4 regions of the Lactobacillus sp. N54.MGS-719 genome follow, and region 2 is predicted to be linked to each of the others. Evidence: predicted binding sites of a transcription regulator. Region 2 holds the regulator's gene; each other region holds the start of a gene.
The links. The regulator NrdR, encoded in region 2, represses ribonucleotide reductase genes. The targets are predictions, from matches to a motif close to ACACNATATATNGTGT.
Positions count from the first base shown of each region.

Region 1: a site for NrdR is predicted at 1,893-1,908, ahead of nrdJ (ribonucleoside-triphosphate reductase, adenosylcobalamin-dependent). Genes of this name have one in related genera too.
Region 3: a site for NrdR is predicted at 1,738-1,753, ahead of WS44_RS02320 (deoxynucleoside kinase). Genes of this name have one in related genera too.
Region 4: a site for NrdR is predicted at 1,716-1,731, ahead of pnuC (nicotinamide riboside transporter PnuC). Genes of this name have one in related genera too.

Region 1 covers NZ_LARO01000026.1:4,422-7,993, forward strand. The annotation lists gene nrdJ (ribonucleoside-triphosphate reductase, adenosylcobalamin-dependent) at 1-1,823, opposite strand, end outside; gene WS44_RS05935 (AI-2E family transporter) at 2,082-3,119, shown strand; gene WS44_RS05940 (SGNH/GDSL hydrolase family protein) at 3,116-3,572, shown strand, end outside.
Region 2 covers NZ_LARO01000081.1:2,587-6,158, reverse strand. The annotation lists gene polA (DNA polymerase I) at 1-442, shown strand, start outside; gene mutM (bifunctional DNA-formamidopyrimidine glycosylase/DNA-(apurinic or apyrimidinic site) lyase) at 451-1,281, shown strand; gene coaE (dephospho-CoA kinase) at 1,278-1,880, shown strand; gene nrdR (transcriptional regulator NrdR) at 1,883-2,350, shown strand; gene WS44_RS08910 (DnaD domain protein) at 2,353-3,572, shown strand, end outside.
Region 3 covers NZ_LARO01000007.1:16,481-20,052, reverse strand. The annotation lists gene WS44_RS02330 (Cof-type HAD-IIB family hydrolase) at 1-266, shown strand, start outside; gene WS44_RS02325 (deoxynucleoside kinase) at 337-1,023, opposite strand; gene WS44_RS02320 (deoxynucleoside kinase) at 1,048-1,695, opposite strand; gene nagB (glucosamine-6-phosphate deaminase) at 1,993-2,712, opposite strand; gene WS44_RS02310 (aldo/keto reductase) at 2,833-3,572, shown strand, end outside.
Region 4 covers NZ_LARO01000024.1:23,047-26,618, reverse strand. The annotation lists gene WS44_RS05730 (hypothetical protein) at 1-734, opposite strand, end outside; gene pnuC (nicotinamide riboside transporter PnuC) at 940-1,677, opposite strand; gene WS44_RS05720 (YSIRK-type signal peptide-containing protein) at 1,933-2,091, shown strand; gene WS44_RS09985 (hypothetical protein) at 2,092-2,214, shown strand; gene WS44_RS09980 (cell surface protein) at 2,207-3,572, shown strand, end outside.

The DNA.
Region 1 (3,572 bases), on a different contig from region 2:
GTGTTCTTAGTGTAAATATCTGGTTCAGTATGATAGCCGCATTCTCTTAAGGCTGGAAGCAATGGATCGCTAGCCTGGAAACGAATTCTCTGAATCAAATAACCAGCATAGTGGAAGTGCATCCCTTCTGACACACCAGCCAATTTAGCCACCGTACCAGATGGTTTAACTGTGGTGTGCTTAATTGATGGGTGGGTGCCTAATTCCTTGCTGTAGGCCTTATCTGCGTCGACTACAGCCTTGTATAAGCCATCCACTCTTTCAACTGCCTGTGAATCATAGATTGGTTTCTTAATCTTTTCACCAGTTTCTGCATCAACGGCATCTTCAAAGCCAGTGACTACTCTGTGGCCCAAGTCATTAAGCAGCCAGTCTTGAATACCAGACATTGAAATACCGATTCTGCGGTTCTTTTGAATAATCTTACGTGAAACTTCCCAGTCGTAGTGACTAAAGGTAACTCTCTTAGCAAAACGAGTAGCTAAGGCGAAGGCCTCTTTTAAGTCCCAGCCTTGCATTTCAGCGATGTATGGGAAGACTTCAAACAAGTTGCATGGCTCACCATTTGCCAAAGAAATTTCGCCACAAGGATTAGTACCTTCAACGTCATCGTCAATTCCTGGTTGATAGCCATCAACAATACGACCATAGTTGCGTGACAAATCTAAGTTAACGATACCAGGCTCGCCATTATGCAAAATGCCGTCAGCAATTGGACCATAATTATTAAACTTAGAATTAATGGCCACACTGTTGTTAGAAGCCCAACGGTGGTGATAAAGCTTTTTCTTATCCTGCTTCATCTTGATAAAGTCTTGGTCGTCGCTAGAGCCAAGTGCAAGCTCAGCTGAACGACGAACGTTGCCGGCAACAACTGTTTTACCAATCAAGTTACAAATGTCAGTCGCATCAACAGCAGTCAAGTTTTTACCTGCGCGGGCATTAATGACGTTGTTGATATCGATAAACATTTCAACTAAAGGCATTGGACCTGAAGCAGTACCGCCGAAGCCATGGACCTTGGCACCGTATGGACGAATATCAGTAATGTCCAAAACTAATTTGGTCTTTCGATCAGGATTGGTTTGGTTAAAGTGCATATCAATTAAACGGGCATTGGCAAGAACCCAGCCTTCACGAGTATCAGGCAATCTGTAGTAAATCACGTCGTCTTGATCTGGATTTTGCTTTTTCCATTCGTCTTTATCAACGGCGCCAACCTTGATTGAGGCATCGTGTGACTTGCTGCCTTTATCGATTACAACAGTTAAATCGATTTTGTTATCAACCTTAGGAATTTGCTTGATGTTGTCGTTAACAACTGAAAAACCAACGCCGCCGCCTTTCATTAATTGATCGAATAGGAAGGAGAAAGGCATGGAGACAGCTTTTTCTCTCTTATCAACGTAAGAAGGCACGATGTGACTGTCGCCATATTCTTGAGGACGAATAGCGATGAACCAGCAGTTGTTTAATGAATCGCCAGTCCGTTTTTGATAATCGGTTCCTGAAATCCAAAGGTTACGACCTGAAGGAGTAGCTGATAAGCCATAAACTAAACGGAATAATCGTTTAGCTTCATTGGTCAATTCGCTGATAACTTCTTTAGAGGGAGAGTCTTTTAGACGTGGATCAAGGTTGATGTTACCTTCGATCACACGCTTAACTGTCTCATCCCAGTTTTCTGAACGATCTTGATCAGGAAGCCAACGGGCATAAGTTCTCTTATAAGTTACCCAGCCAAGTTCACCCCAGTGAGGTTTGATTTCATGTTTCACTTGATCAATAAAGTTTTGATCTAGTTCAATTCTAGTAGATGGCATGTTTTTCACTCCTAAAAGATTATTATTGTTTCACAAAACACATTATGTATGAGCACATATCTAAATGTACCACAATATCTTGTGGTTTGTAGAAAATTATCGCGGATAGCATTGATTTGTAAACTGCAAATCCCATCAGAATAGGGCTAATAAATTAGAAAAAATTTTAGATAAAATGTGGTATAGCTTTAGAAAGCAAAAAATATAGAAAATTATCATGTTACAATCAAAAATAATGGAAAAAACGAGGTTTGATTCATGAATACAGCTTGGCAAAAATTTAAAGACAATGTGCCATTGCGTAGAGTTGTCGTATTTTTGTTAATCGTAGCTTGTTTGTACGAGATGCGGGCAATGATGAATACGATTCTGTTAACATTTATTTTTACTTACGTAATCGTGCACCTGATTCGTTTAGTCCAGCGTTACATTCCTAAGATGCCGACAGGGATAATAGTTGTCGTCACGTATCTGATAATTCTGGCACTATTGTATTTCGTTATAACGGTTTACTTGCCCATGCTGGTGGTGCAAATCAGTAAGATGGTGAAGTCTGTTATGGTATTTTATGAAAGCGATGAATCGTTGCGTTTGATGTCGTACGTAACGCGTTACATTAGTAAAAGTGAGTTGATTGAACAGGCAAAGCACGCTATGACTTTTGCCTTTCACACTGCTACTAATATCGGCACGCTGACCATCGCGACATTTATGTCACTGATCTTAAGTTTCTTTTACACGATTGAATTAAAGAAGATGAGAGAATTCTCTAGTTTATTCGTTAAAAGCGGCTACTTGAAGTGGCTCTTTGAAGATATTTGTTACTTCGGTAAAAAATTTACCAATACCTTTGGTGTAGTGCTTGAGGCCCAATTCCTTATTGCGATTTGTAACACAGCTTTGACAATGATCGGTTTGGCTATAATGAGAATGCCACAGATTGTCGCCTTAGGTTTGATGGTCTTCATTTTGAGTTTGGTTCCAGTTGCTGGTGTAATCATTTCGCTGATTCCGCTAAGTATTGTGGGCTACTCAGTAGGCGGCATTCGCTACGTGATTTACATTTTCATTATGATCATGATTATTCACGCCGTTGAAGCCTATGTCTTAAATCCTAAGTTCATGGCCAGCAAGACTGAATTACCAATTTTCTACACATTCTTGGTTTTGCTTGTGGCAGAACATTTCTGGGGCAGCTGGGGCTTGATCGTAGGTGTGCCAATCTTTACTTTCTTCTTGGATGTTTTAGGCATTAAGCCAACTAAAAAGAGTAAGAAGAAGGCAGTTCTAAAATGAGATTATTACTGACAGGCGATAGCATCATCGCACGCAATGAAGGCAAAGAAGAGCCGCATATTAACTGGAATTTAAAAAAGATGTTGCCTGACGTAGAAATTGAAAATACTGCAGTGTCGGGGATCAATTCAGGTGCGTTTTTTGCAAGACTTAATGAATTAGTTTTGAACGTGAAAAAGTGCGATAACTTGGTAATTTTACTTGGGACTAATGATCTGGCAACGCATAAGCAGGTACCGTTAACGCAATTTAAGCAAAATATGGAATTGATTTGTTCAGCGATAATTTGTGCATATTATCCGCCACATGTTTTGCTTGTTTCGCCACCCGCCGTTGATGAGGAAAAGCAGCTTGTGCGCGATAATGCTTTAGTAGAAAAATATGCCAAAGCAGTCGAAGAAGTCGCTCAGGAATATCATTTTAGATATGCGGATTTATGTCAGGCGATGTTAG
Region 2 (3,572 bases):
ACGTGCCCAAGAATTTATCGACAACTACTTCGAACAATATCCTCAAATCAAGGATTACATGGATAAGGCTGTGCAAGAAGCGCGTGACAAAGGCTATGCCGAAACAATTATGCACCGTCGCAGATACTTGCCAGATATTCACGCTAAGAAGTACACCGTGCGTGCCTTCGCTGAAAGAACCGCCATCAACTCACCAATCCAAGGTTCAGCTGCCGATATCATCAAGATTGCCATGATTAACATGCAAAAGAAGCTTGATGAATTGCACCTCAAGACCAAGATGGTAGTTCAGGTGCACGACGAATTAATTTTTGACGTGCCAAAAGATGAACTTGAAACAATCAAGAAGATTGTGCCAGAAGTAATGCAATCAGCAGTTAAGCTTGATGTGCCACTAATTGCTGATTCTGGTTGGGGCCACAATTGGTACGATGCAAAGTAGGTGATTAGATGCCTGAAATGCCCGAAGTTGAAACTGTTCGGAGAACTTTAACTCCTTTAATTAAAGGAAAGACAATTGAAAAAGTAATTCTGTGGTATCCAAAAATCGTTGCGACGGACCATGACAAGTTTATCAATGAACTGCCAGGCAAAAAGATTATTCGTATCGACCGCTATGCCAAGTATTTATTGATTCGCTTGAATGATAATTTAACAATTGTGTCGCACTTACGCATGGAAGGAAAGTATCATTTAACTACGCCGGAAGCGCCTAAAGACAAGCATGATCACGTAGAATTTATTTTTACCGACGGCACTGCCTTGCGTTATAACGATGTGCGCAAATTTGGCCGTATGCAGCTAGTTTTGACCGGAACCGAGCGACAAACAACTGGCATCGGTAAACTGGGCGTTGAACCCAATACGCCGGAATTTAGTGAGCAGTATTTTTTGTCTAGCTTAAAGAGAAAAAAGAAGAACATCAAAAATGTCTTGCTCGATCAAACTGTTGTTGCAGGTTTAGGCAATATCTATGTGGATGAAACTTTGTGGCAAAGCAAGATCCATCCCTTGAGTTTGGCTAACAAAATTCCTGCCGATAAAGTAGAAGATCTGCGTAAAAATATTAATGAAACCATCAAAATTGCCATAGAAAAGCGCGGTACAACTGTTCATAGCTATTTGGATGCAAACGGAGAAGTCGGTGGCTACCAAAAGATGCTACAAGTCTACGGCCACGCTGGTGAAGCCTGCCCTAGATGTGGCACGACTTTTGAGAAAATTAAAGTTTCAGGCAGAGGCACTACTTTTTGCCCACATTGTCAGGTGATATACAAATGACATACGTTTTAGCTTTAACTGGCGGGATTGCGACAGGCAAAAGCACCGCGGATCAATTTTTTAAAAAGCAAAATATTCCTATTGTCGACTGTGACGAAATAGCGCATGATTTAATGAAGCCAAAAAATGCTTCTTGGCAAGCAATTAAGGATAATTTTGGCGAAGAATATTTGAATGATGACCAAACGATTAACCGTAAAAAGCTCGGTCAATTAGTTTTTAGTAATAAAAGTGCGCTAAATAGACTAAATCAGTTGACTCATCCTCTAATTTTCGATAAAACAATACAAAAGATAACATCATATCAAAATGAAGATATGGTTATCCTTGATGCACCAGTTTATTTTGAATCTGGCTTAGATAAGAAGCATATTGCCAATAGTGTGTTGGTAATTACTTTGCCAGAATCTATTCAAATAGAGCGATTAAAACAAAGAAATAATTTAACTGATAAAGAAGCCAGAATGCGGATTAATAGCCAAATGCCGTTGTCTAAAAAAACACAATTGGCTGATTTTGTAATTGAAAATACTGGTACAATAAAAGAACTAGAAAGTAAACTAGAACAATTATTAAATAAAATCAAAAAAGAGGGATAGCTATGGAATGTCCAAATTGTCATCAAAATGCCTCCCGCGTTATTGATTCACGTCCTAGTGATGAAAACCGGGCAATTAGAAGACGTCGAGAATGTGAAAACTGTGGTTTCCGTTTTACGACCTTTGAGCGTATTGAAACGGCGCCTTTATTAGTAATTAAAAACGACGGAACGCGTGAACCGTTCAGCCGTAAGAAGATTTTGCATGGTGTAATGGCCGCAGGGCAAAAGCGTCCGATTAGTAGCGAACAATTCGAACAATTAGTTGACCATGTCGAAAATAAAGTTAGAAAACAAGGTGTAAGCGAAATTTCATCTAAGAAGATCGGTCAATACGTCATGGATGAATTAGCCGACTTGGACGATGTAGCTTACATTAGATTTGCTTCCATTTATCGTGAATTTAAAGACATGTCTAGCTTTATGAAGACTATGGAAGACATGATGGCTAAAAAGGAAAAGGGTAATTAAAAATGTTTGAGACATCTGATCCCAAGCATCTATATTATGTAGCCAATCGAGTTACGCTTTTTCCTGAAGACGGGCAAATATTGATCAAATTGTATCAGCCATTAGTTGGTGCTGTTGCGGTGGCTTTATATCAGACTTTAATCAGTGATTATGATCCATACGGCATTATTTCTGATTCTAAGGGTATTTATTCGCTGCAAGAACAACTGGATTGTAGCTTAAAGACGATGTTTACCTCGCTTCATAAATTAGAGGCCGTGGGGTTAGTTCAAACATTTTTGTCCGATAATGTTTTTAATAACGTCATCGTGTTTAAATTGCTTAAAGTGCCTAGTGCTGATAAGTTTTTCGCTACGCCGCTTCTTGCAAGTTTGCTTAAGGAAAAAGTTGGCGAAGAAACCTTTCATGAATTAAGCCACAAGTTCGCTAAAGAAGCTAAGTTGCGGGAAAAGCCTATTAAGAATGCGCGCGATGTTTCGGCTAATTTCTTTGATATGTTCCGTTTGCCGGGGGATGAAGCAATCACTCCATCCAGCGATGTAATTGAGGCCGCCAAAGAAAACAAAGTTCATGAAGAAGAGGTGGCCCAAGTTAACGACAGGGATGCAATCGATTGGGACTTTATCAAAGAGCAATATGAGGTTTATCAAATTCCAGCTAGTGAAGTTGATAATAAGAAGAATCAAATTCGCTCTTTGATGCAGACGTATGGCTTGTCCGAAAAAGAATTCGTGGATGAGAGTTTGCCATGCCTTCATGGTTCGTATGAATTGAACATGCGCGACATTAGCAATACTTTAGCTGAGAACTACAAACGGATTAACACTAGAGAACACGTGCAAAAGCAGGTAAATGAAGGCCGTAAAAAGGCTTTGGCTGCAATTAAGGGCTTGGACGACAACGATAAGAAGTTGCTCAAGGAAGCCAATGAAAGCTCACCCGCTGAGTTTTTGTATAAGATAAAAACAGAAAAGGGCGGTATTGCCAGTGCAGGCGAGCGGCAGATTATCAATAATTTGCACACCCAGTATGGTTTGCCAGAAGATTTGATCAATATTCTGACCTATACTTGTTTGACTTACGATACTGTAGTGAACTCAAACTTGGCCTACAAGATTGCTAACGACTGGCTCCAACATGGCGTTGCAACCGCGGTTCAGGCTTTGCAGTACGTGAAGAAACGTCGCGATAGTTTTGGCAATGGCAATAATCGAAGATCCAG
Region 3 (3,572 bases), on a different contig from region 2:
CTTCACCAACGCTACTTGAAATCGTCTTAAAGGGCGTAAGCAAGAGAAGCGCAGTTGAAATCGTAGCTCAAGAATATGGTGTAGATCTAAAAGACTGCCTCGCTTTTGGCGACAACTATAACGATGAAGAAATGTTAAGAGCAGTGGGGCATCCCTTCTTAATGGGCAATGCACCAGAAGACTTGAAAAAGCAATTTAAGCCAGAAAATATCACTTTAGATAATAATCATGATGGTATTGCCAAAGCTTTAGAGAGCATCGAATAAAGAAAATTTATGCATACGAAAAGAGCTAGGACGTTAAATCCTAGCTCTTTTTCAATTATTACCTGGGAAATTAAGCTTCGATTTGGATATCAGTTGATTTGTCCCAGTCCATTGGTAACTTACCAACTTCCTTCAATTTATCAACGATTTGATCAAGTACGATTTCACGATCTTCTTCAGAAGACATGAAGTCATATTTGTCACCATCAATTTCCATCTTTGGTGAGTAATCGTACTTGTCATACCATGGCTTGTAGTAGCGAAGCAATCTCTTGTAGTAGTCTTCAAGAGTTGAATCGTGGCTCAATTGTTCGTATGGACGGCCACGTTTTTGAATACGTTTAATCATTGTGTCGTAAGAAACGTTGATGTGAACAAGCAAGTCAGGGTTCTTCTTAGGCATTCTGTCTAATTCACCCATCATATTGTGTAAAAGTTCATAGTAAGTGTCGACTTCCTCAGGAGTGGCACGACCAATGTCAGCGTTCATTTGGAAGAAGAGCGCATCTTCATAGATAGAGCGGTCCAACACGTTATTATCTTGAGTCAATGCGTCTTTAATGCTGTGAAAACGTGTATTTAAGAAGTATACCTGCAATAAGAAAGCATATTTCTTAGGATCAGCATAAAAAAGTGGCAGAACTGGATTGTCGTCAACACTTTCATAAAATGGCTTAGTGCCTAAATATTTAGATAAAATACCTGTTAAACTGGATTTTCCGGCTCCAATTGGCCCACTTAAAACAATAACTGTCATCACGTTCCTTCTTTTTATTTAGTTTTATAAGTTACCTATTTCGTGCAACTTCTCGTCAATTTCTTTCAATACTTCCCTTTGAGCATCAATGCTAGAAACAAAATCGAGTTTATCACCATTGATAGCCATCTTAGGTGAAGCATCATATTGTTCATACCATGGTTCATAATATCTAAGTAGTCTAGCATAGTAGTCCTTCAAACCTGGATCTGTACTAATTTGTTCAAAGGAACGACCACGTTTTTTAATGCGCTTAAGCATGGTATCAAGTGAAACATGGATATAGATAAGCAAATCGGGCTTCTTGCTTGGATTGCCTGGCGTATCTTCCATCATATTTTCAAGCAAATCGTCATAGATCTTAAATTCTGTAGGATCTGCGACCTTGTTATCGGCGTTCATCTTGAAGAAAAGTGCATCTTCATAGATAGAACGATCGGATACGCTGTTCTTATCTTGAATAGCTTGATTGATTTGAGCTAAACGGTGGTTAAGCAAATAAGTGTTAAGCAAAAAGGTGTAACGCTTCATATTTTTATAGTAGAGGGGTAAAACAGGATTGCTGTCAACGCCTTCGTAAAATGCTTGCGTACCTAAATGTTCTGCTAAGATACTGGTTAAACTGGATTTTCCGGCTCCAATTGGCCCGCTTAAAACAATAACTTGAATCACATTCTTTCTTAAATACCAGATATTGGACAATTAATAAGTTTAATACAAGATATTGTGGCACACAAGCTCTTTTTTAATTCTGTTTCACGCGAAAAAGTCAAGGGTAGAAATGAAAAATCGGATAGGAATGAAACATAATTCAATTAGAACAGAAAAATTGTAAAAAATGAAGTTATCTAAAAATAAAGCAGGTAATTCTAGTACTCAAAAAATCCCGGATTTAAAATTAACAAAAATAGCTAGGTCTTCTACGATTGTAGAAAGCCTAGCCTTTTATTTTTAGAGATAAATTGTCATTTAGTTCTTGTATTTGTCGTCTAGCTCTTGAGCTGCAGCCTTATCAACAATAACAGTTACATCAGGGTGCTTTTGTAAAATTGATGCAGGAACGTCTTCAGTAATAGGGCCTTCGATCATTTCCTTGATAGCGTGAGCCTTCTTTTCACCGAATGCCATCAAAACGATCTTCTTAGATTGCATGATGTTAGCAGTACCCATGCAGATAGCGCTCTTTGGAACTTCGTCTTCGTTGTCGAAGAAACGAGCGTTAGCTTCAATAGTGTTTTCAGTTAATTTAACTTCGTGAGTACCGATGTCAAATGGAGTACCTGGTTCGTTGAAGGCGATGTGGCCGTTACGACCGATACCTAATAATTGGATGTCGATAGGATTGTCCTTAATAATTTGGTCGTATTTTTTGCAGAATGCTGGAATATCTTTTGCCATACCATCTGGAACGTAAGTCTTCTTGAATGGCTTCTTGTCGAATAAGTGCTTTTGCATGAAGTAGTGGTAACTTTGAGGATTGTCTGGTGTTAAGCCAACATATTCATCAAGGTTGATACTAGTAAGATCTTCACAATTAAGGTCGCTCTTTACCCAGTTTTGGTAAAGTGTTTCAGGGGTAGAACCGGTTGCTAAACCTAATACCTTAGCACCGTTCTTAATACCTTTTTCAAAAATTTCGAATGCTTTTGCTCCGCCTTGAATTTTGTTTTCTGTAACAATAACTTTCATAATAAATCCTCCCCATTTACTGGTCTAGTCCATTATAAAGTGGAATAGACCATTTTGTCAATTAAATAAAAAGAAATATTCTTAACTATGTTAGAATTTGAGTAAAGGAAGTGAATAAGGATGGATTTTGAAAAATTAACGGGATTAGGTATAGGTACATGGAATATTGGTGAAGAACCCAGAAAAAAAGATGAAGAAATAGCCGCAATCCGTTATGGACTGGATCATGGGATAAACATTATTGATACAGCCGAGATGTACGGTGAAGGTAAAAGCGAGAAGTTGGTAGGTGAAGCCATTAAAGGCTATGATAGAAGCAAATTATTTTTGATTTCAAAATTCTATCCCTATCATGCAACGCCAGAATTAGAACGGCAGAGTTTGGAAGCTAGTTTGGAAAGACTAGGCACAGATTATTTGGATCTCTATTTACTTCACTGGCGTGGCAATCATCGCTTATCTGATACAATTCGTGGCCTTGAAGCTTTGCAAAAAGAAGGTTTGATTCGTCATTGGGGCGTTTCAAACTTCGATACTAGCGATATGAAGGAACTTTTCACGGTACCTGGTGGAGATAAATGTTTTGCCAATGAAGACCTGTACAATTTAAATGAGCGAGGAACCGAGTATGACTTACAAGATTGGCAAAAAAAGCATGGTGTAAGTTTTATCGGCTATTCACCGTTTAATTCGGGTGCTGGCGATACGATTCGCATTACACGTAATTTGAAAATTGTTGCGCGTGATCATGGCGTTACGCCACATCAGATTATGCTTGCTTGGACAATGCGCAATGGCAATGTTTTAGCTATTCCTAAGGCTGCCAAGATCAAGCATATGAAGGAAAATATTGCTGCTCA
Region 4 (3,572 bases), on a different contig from region 2:
AAAGCTTTATTAATCTTATCAAGTTGCTTTTGAATATGTTCCTCAAGTTTTCCTTCAGCATCCTTAATACCACTAACATTGGTTGTGATGTCTTCTCCATTTGCGACATCAACTTCTACGCCTTCGCCTTTGGCATTTTCAATAGCCTCATCTAACTTGCCATTATTTGTATTGTTGATGTTTTCAACTTCATTTTTAGCATCATCATAAGTTGGAGTTTTAGTCTCTTCCTTAGGAGTTTTCTCATTTGAAGTATCACCAGTTGCTGATACTTGCTCAGTAGTCGTCTCAGTACTTTGAGTTTCGAGCTGACTTGTGCCTTCAGTTGAAGTTGTATCAACAGTTGTGTCATTAGTTGTTACAGATTCAGGATTGGTAGATGCAGTTTCAGTTGATGTATCTGTTACTACATCATTTGAAGTTTCAGTACTTTCATCTGAAATCACTTCACCATTTTGATCTTCAGTACTATTAGTTCTTTGTTGCACGCTAATTCTTACCTTAGTCTTTTCAGAACTAAGAACATTTGCGCTTTCTACTTCAGCAATCTCATCTTCACGATATCCTGCAGCCTTAACAACATGAGTGTTTGCGCCTGTCATAATTCCAACACCCAAAAGTGCAGAAGCCGCACCAGCCGCAGCTTTCTTAGCTCTAGGGCTCATCTCCTTATGATCTTCGTGATTCTTGTGATATCTCTTCATCTTCTTTTTAAAATTTTTCTTAGATGTCATTTTCATGGCCTCCTATTGTGTATACGTATCAAATTAATTATACTTTTGATACTTATGCATTATCATGAAACCGCTTTCATTAATAGTGACATATCGTCTTTTTTAAAATTTCTTAAAGCTTTTCAGAAAACACTTATGTACAAAAAAACGCCACCGAAATTCGATAACGTTTCCTTTTTATATTGAATTGATTCTTAGCTGATTACTAGTTTCTAATTTCCTTAAGTCCAGATTTACGACGGCCCATGTTGAACCATGGTGAAACAGTAAACGCCAAAACATCGTTAATGACGTAAATCAATGAGTTGATAGCCATTGCCAAGTTGGCATCCCCTTGCGCATAAGTGATACCCCAAAGAATCAATTGGAAAATACCACTTGCAGTCCACCAGAAGTATTGGTTGTTGTAACGCATGAAGCACATAATACCAGCAGTAAGTGAAATAGCAAAACTGATAGCGTCAACCCAAGGACGTGGGTCATTAGTGAACTTACCAATTAAGAAGCCTGATACCAAGTAAACGGCCAATGTACCAACAATGGCGATGACCCATTCTCTACCACCAAACTTTCTCAAGTGGTTCTTAGTATCATCATTCCATGATCTTACTGACAAGATAACTGGCAAATCCAAAGTTGCGATATAAGCAATTTGTTCAAAAATAGAAAGATAATTCTTGGCTGACCAACCAGCATAGATGAAACATGCTGCTGAAATCAATCCTAACCATCCATTAATTGCCTTAGTGGCATTAATTGCCAATACACAAAGCGTACCCAAAAGAGTACCAATGAAAGTGATCAAAGTTACGCTAGTAACCTTTGCTTGAATAAGTAACGCTAATTGAAAACCAAATGCGAAAAACCATAAACAATAGTTTTGTACTGGCCACCCCTTTAATTGATTAAACAGCCAAACAAAATAATTCTCATGTCTTTCCATATATACAAACTACTCCCTTTTTATTTTAGGTTCACAATATACTATATATTGTGCCTTATCCGCTCTTTTATTTAAAAAGCATCGCTATCTAGTATAGTGGACTCAAAATTAAATACAAGGATTGACATTTTTTTGATTTGCGTTAGTATCATAATTTTTTATTTGTTAAGTTTTTTAAAGCGCTTTTATTTTTATTTTCATAAATGACATTATGTCATATAATGTATACAAGAAAGGAAAAATAATATATTAATTATGTGCTACGGAGGTACTAAAAATGTTCAAGACAAAAAAACGCAATTTGCTATTCGCAAATTGGCTAAGGGTGCTGTTGCAGTGTTATTAAGTTTCGGCATACTAGCTGGTCCTAGTGCGCCAATTGTCTCAGCAGCCTCTGAAGCAATTCAAAATTAAATGACTGATGATACAACTTCAGTAGTAGAAGAAAGTGTTCCTGTAGAAAATAATACAGCAGACACTTTAACTACTGATAATACTGAAGTTTCAGCTAATTACTCTGAAAATACTGATGGATAGTACTACAACTACTGTGCAAACTGATACAGATGTATCTACTCAAGAAAAAACAGATCCAGAAACATCTGTTAATACTGAGCAACCAATTCAAACAGAAGAAGCTGAAAGTACTACTCCAGTTGAAGATATAAATTCAAAATCTGAAGAAAATGTATCTCAAAATAATAATATTAATACTTCTAAAGAAGGTACAAATAAAAAAGATAAACCAAATATCAATGAAATGACCAAGGAAGAATTGGCAGATCATATTAAAGATTTGGCAGATAAACATCCTTTAGGTATCGCTGGTATCTTCCATATTTTCGGTAATGAAGTGACCCAAAATGGTCATATTGCAGGTAATATTGCTGCAGATAAACTTTCTGGTACAAATTTTGGTACCAATTCAAATGCAACCAATAATTTAACCAACGGTGATATCCACTATGTTGGCAATCTCAATGGACTTAACAAAATCGATGGTGACAACAAAGTAGTCATCTTTGGACCAGACATTGAATACCGTTCATTTGAAAATGATGGAGCAATTGAAGTTAACTATGGAACTGCAGAAAAACCTGACTGGAGAAAAGTAGATATTCCTTATAACCACATTGTTCAAGCCGATCAAAAAATTGATATTCAAGGCGAACTAGATAAATTAAGTCAAAAGTCAGATAACTGGGCTAGTCAAGCACAGACTGAAGGAGTTAAAGCCGATTTTAATGATCTCAACAATAGTTGGACCGATGTTTCTGAGGCTATAAAGAATGCTGGCGACAGTAAGGAACCTATTTATGTAACAATTGATGCCGCACACCTTTCAGGCGACAAACGTAATATTACGATCAAAGGTATTCCTGCTGGTGCTGAAGCTCCAATGATTATTTTAAATGTAATTAATATTCAAGGTGGAGATTTAACAGTTCAAACTCACCTTGTACTGGAATATGCTGATGGTAATAATATTGGCGGTTCTTCTGAAACTCCAAATCAATTTAATAAATTGCTCTGGAACTTCGGTACAGATGTTAATAAATTACATTTTGCTGGAGACTACCATTTGGGAAGTGTTCTAGCAACCAACGCTCATATTACAAATGCTGTTAACATTGACGGTAATATTATTGGTAACAAAGTTACTGTTAGTGGTGAAACACACCGTTGGGACTTAACACCACCATTCGTAGAATTTGAAGAACCTGAAAAGCCTAAGCCGGAGCCTAAACCTGAACCTGAACCAGAGCCGGCGCCTGAAAATCCAACTCCAGATACTCCTGCTCCACAACCTAAACCAGAGGAAACTCCTGACAATACAGAAGATTTTACTCCTCCATTAACTGTAGATGTATCGGATCTAGATGGTACAGATGAAA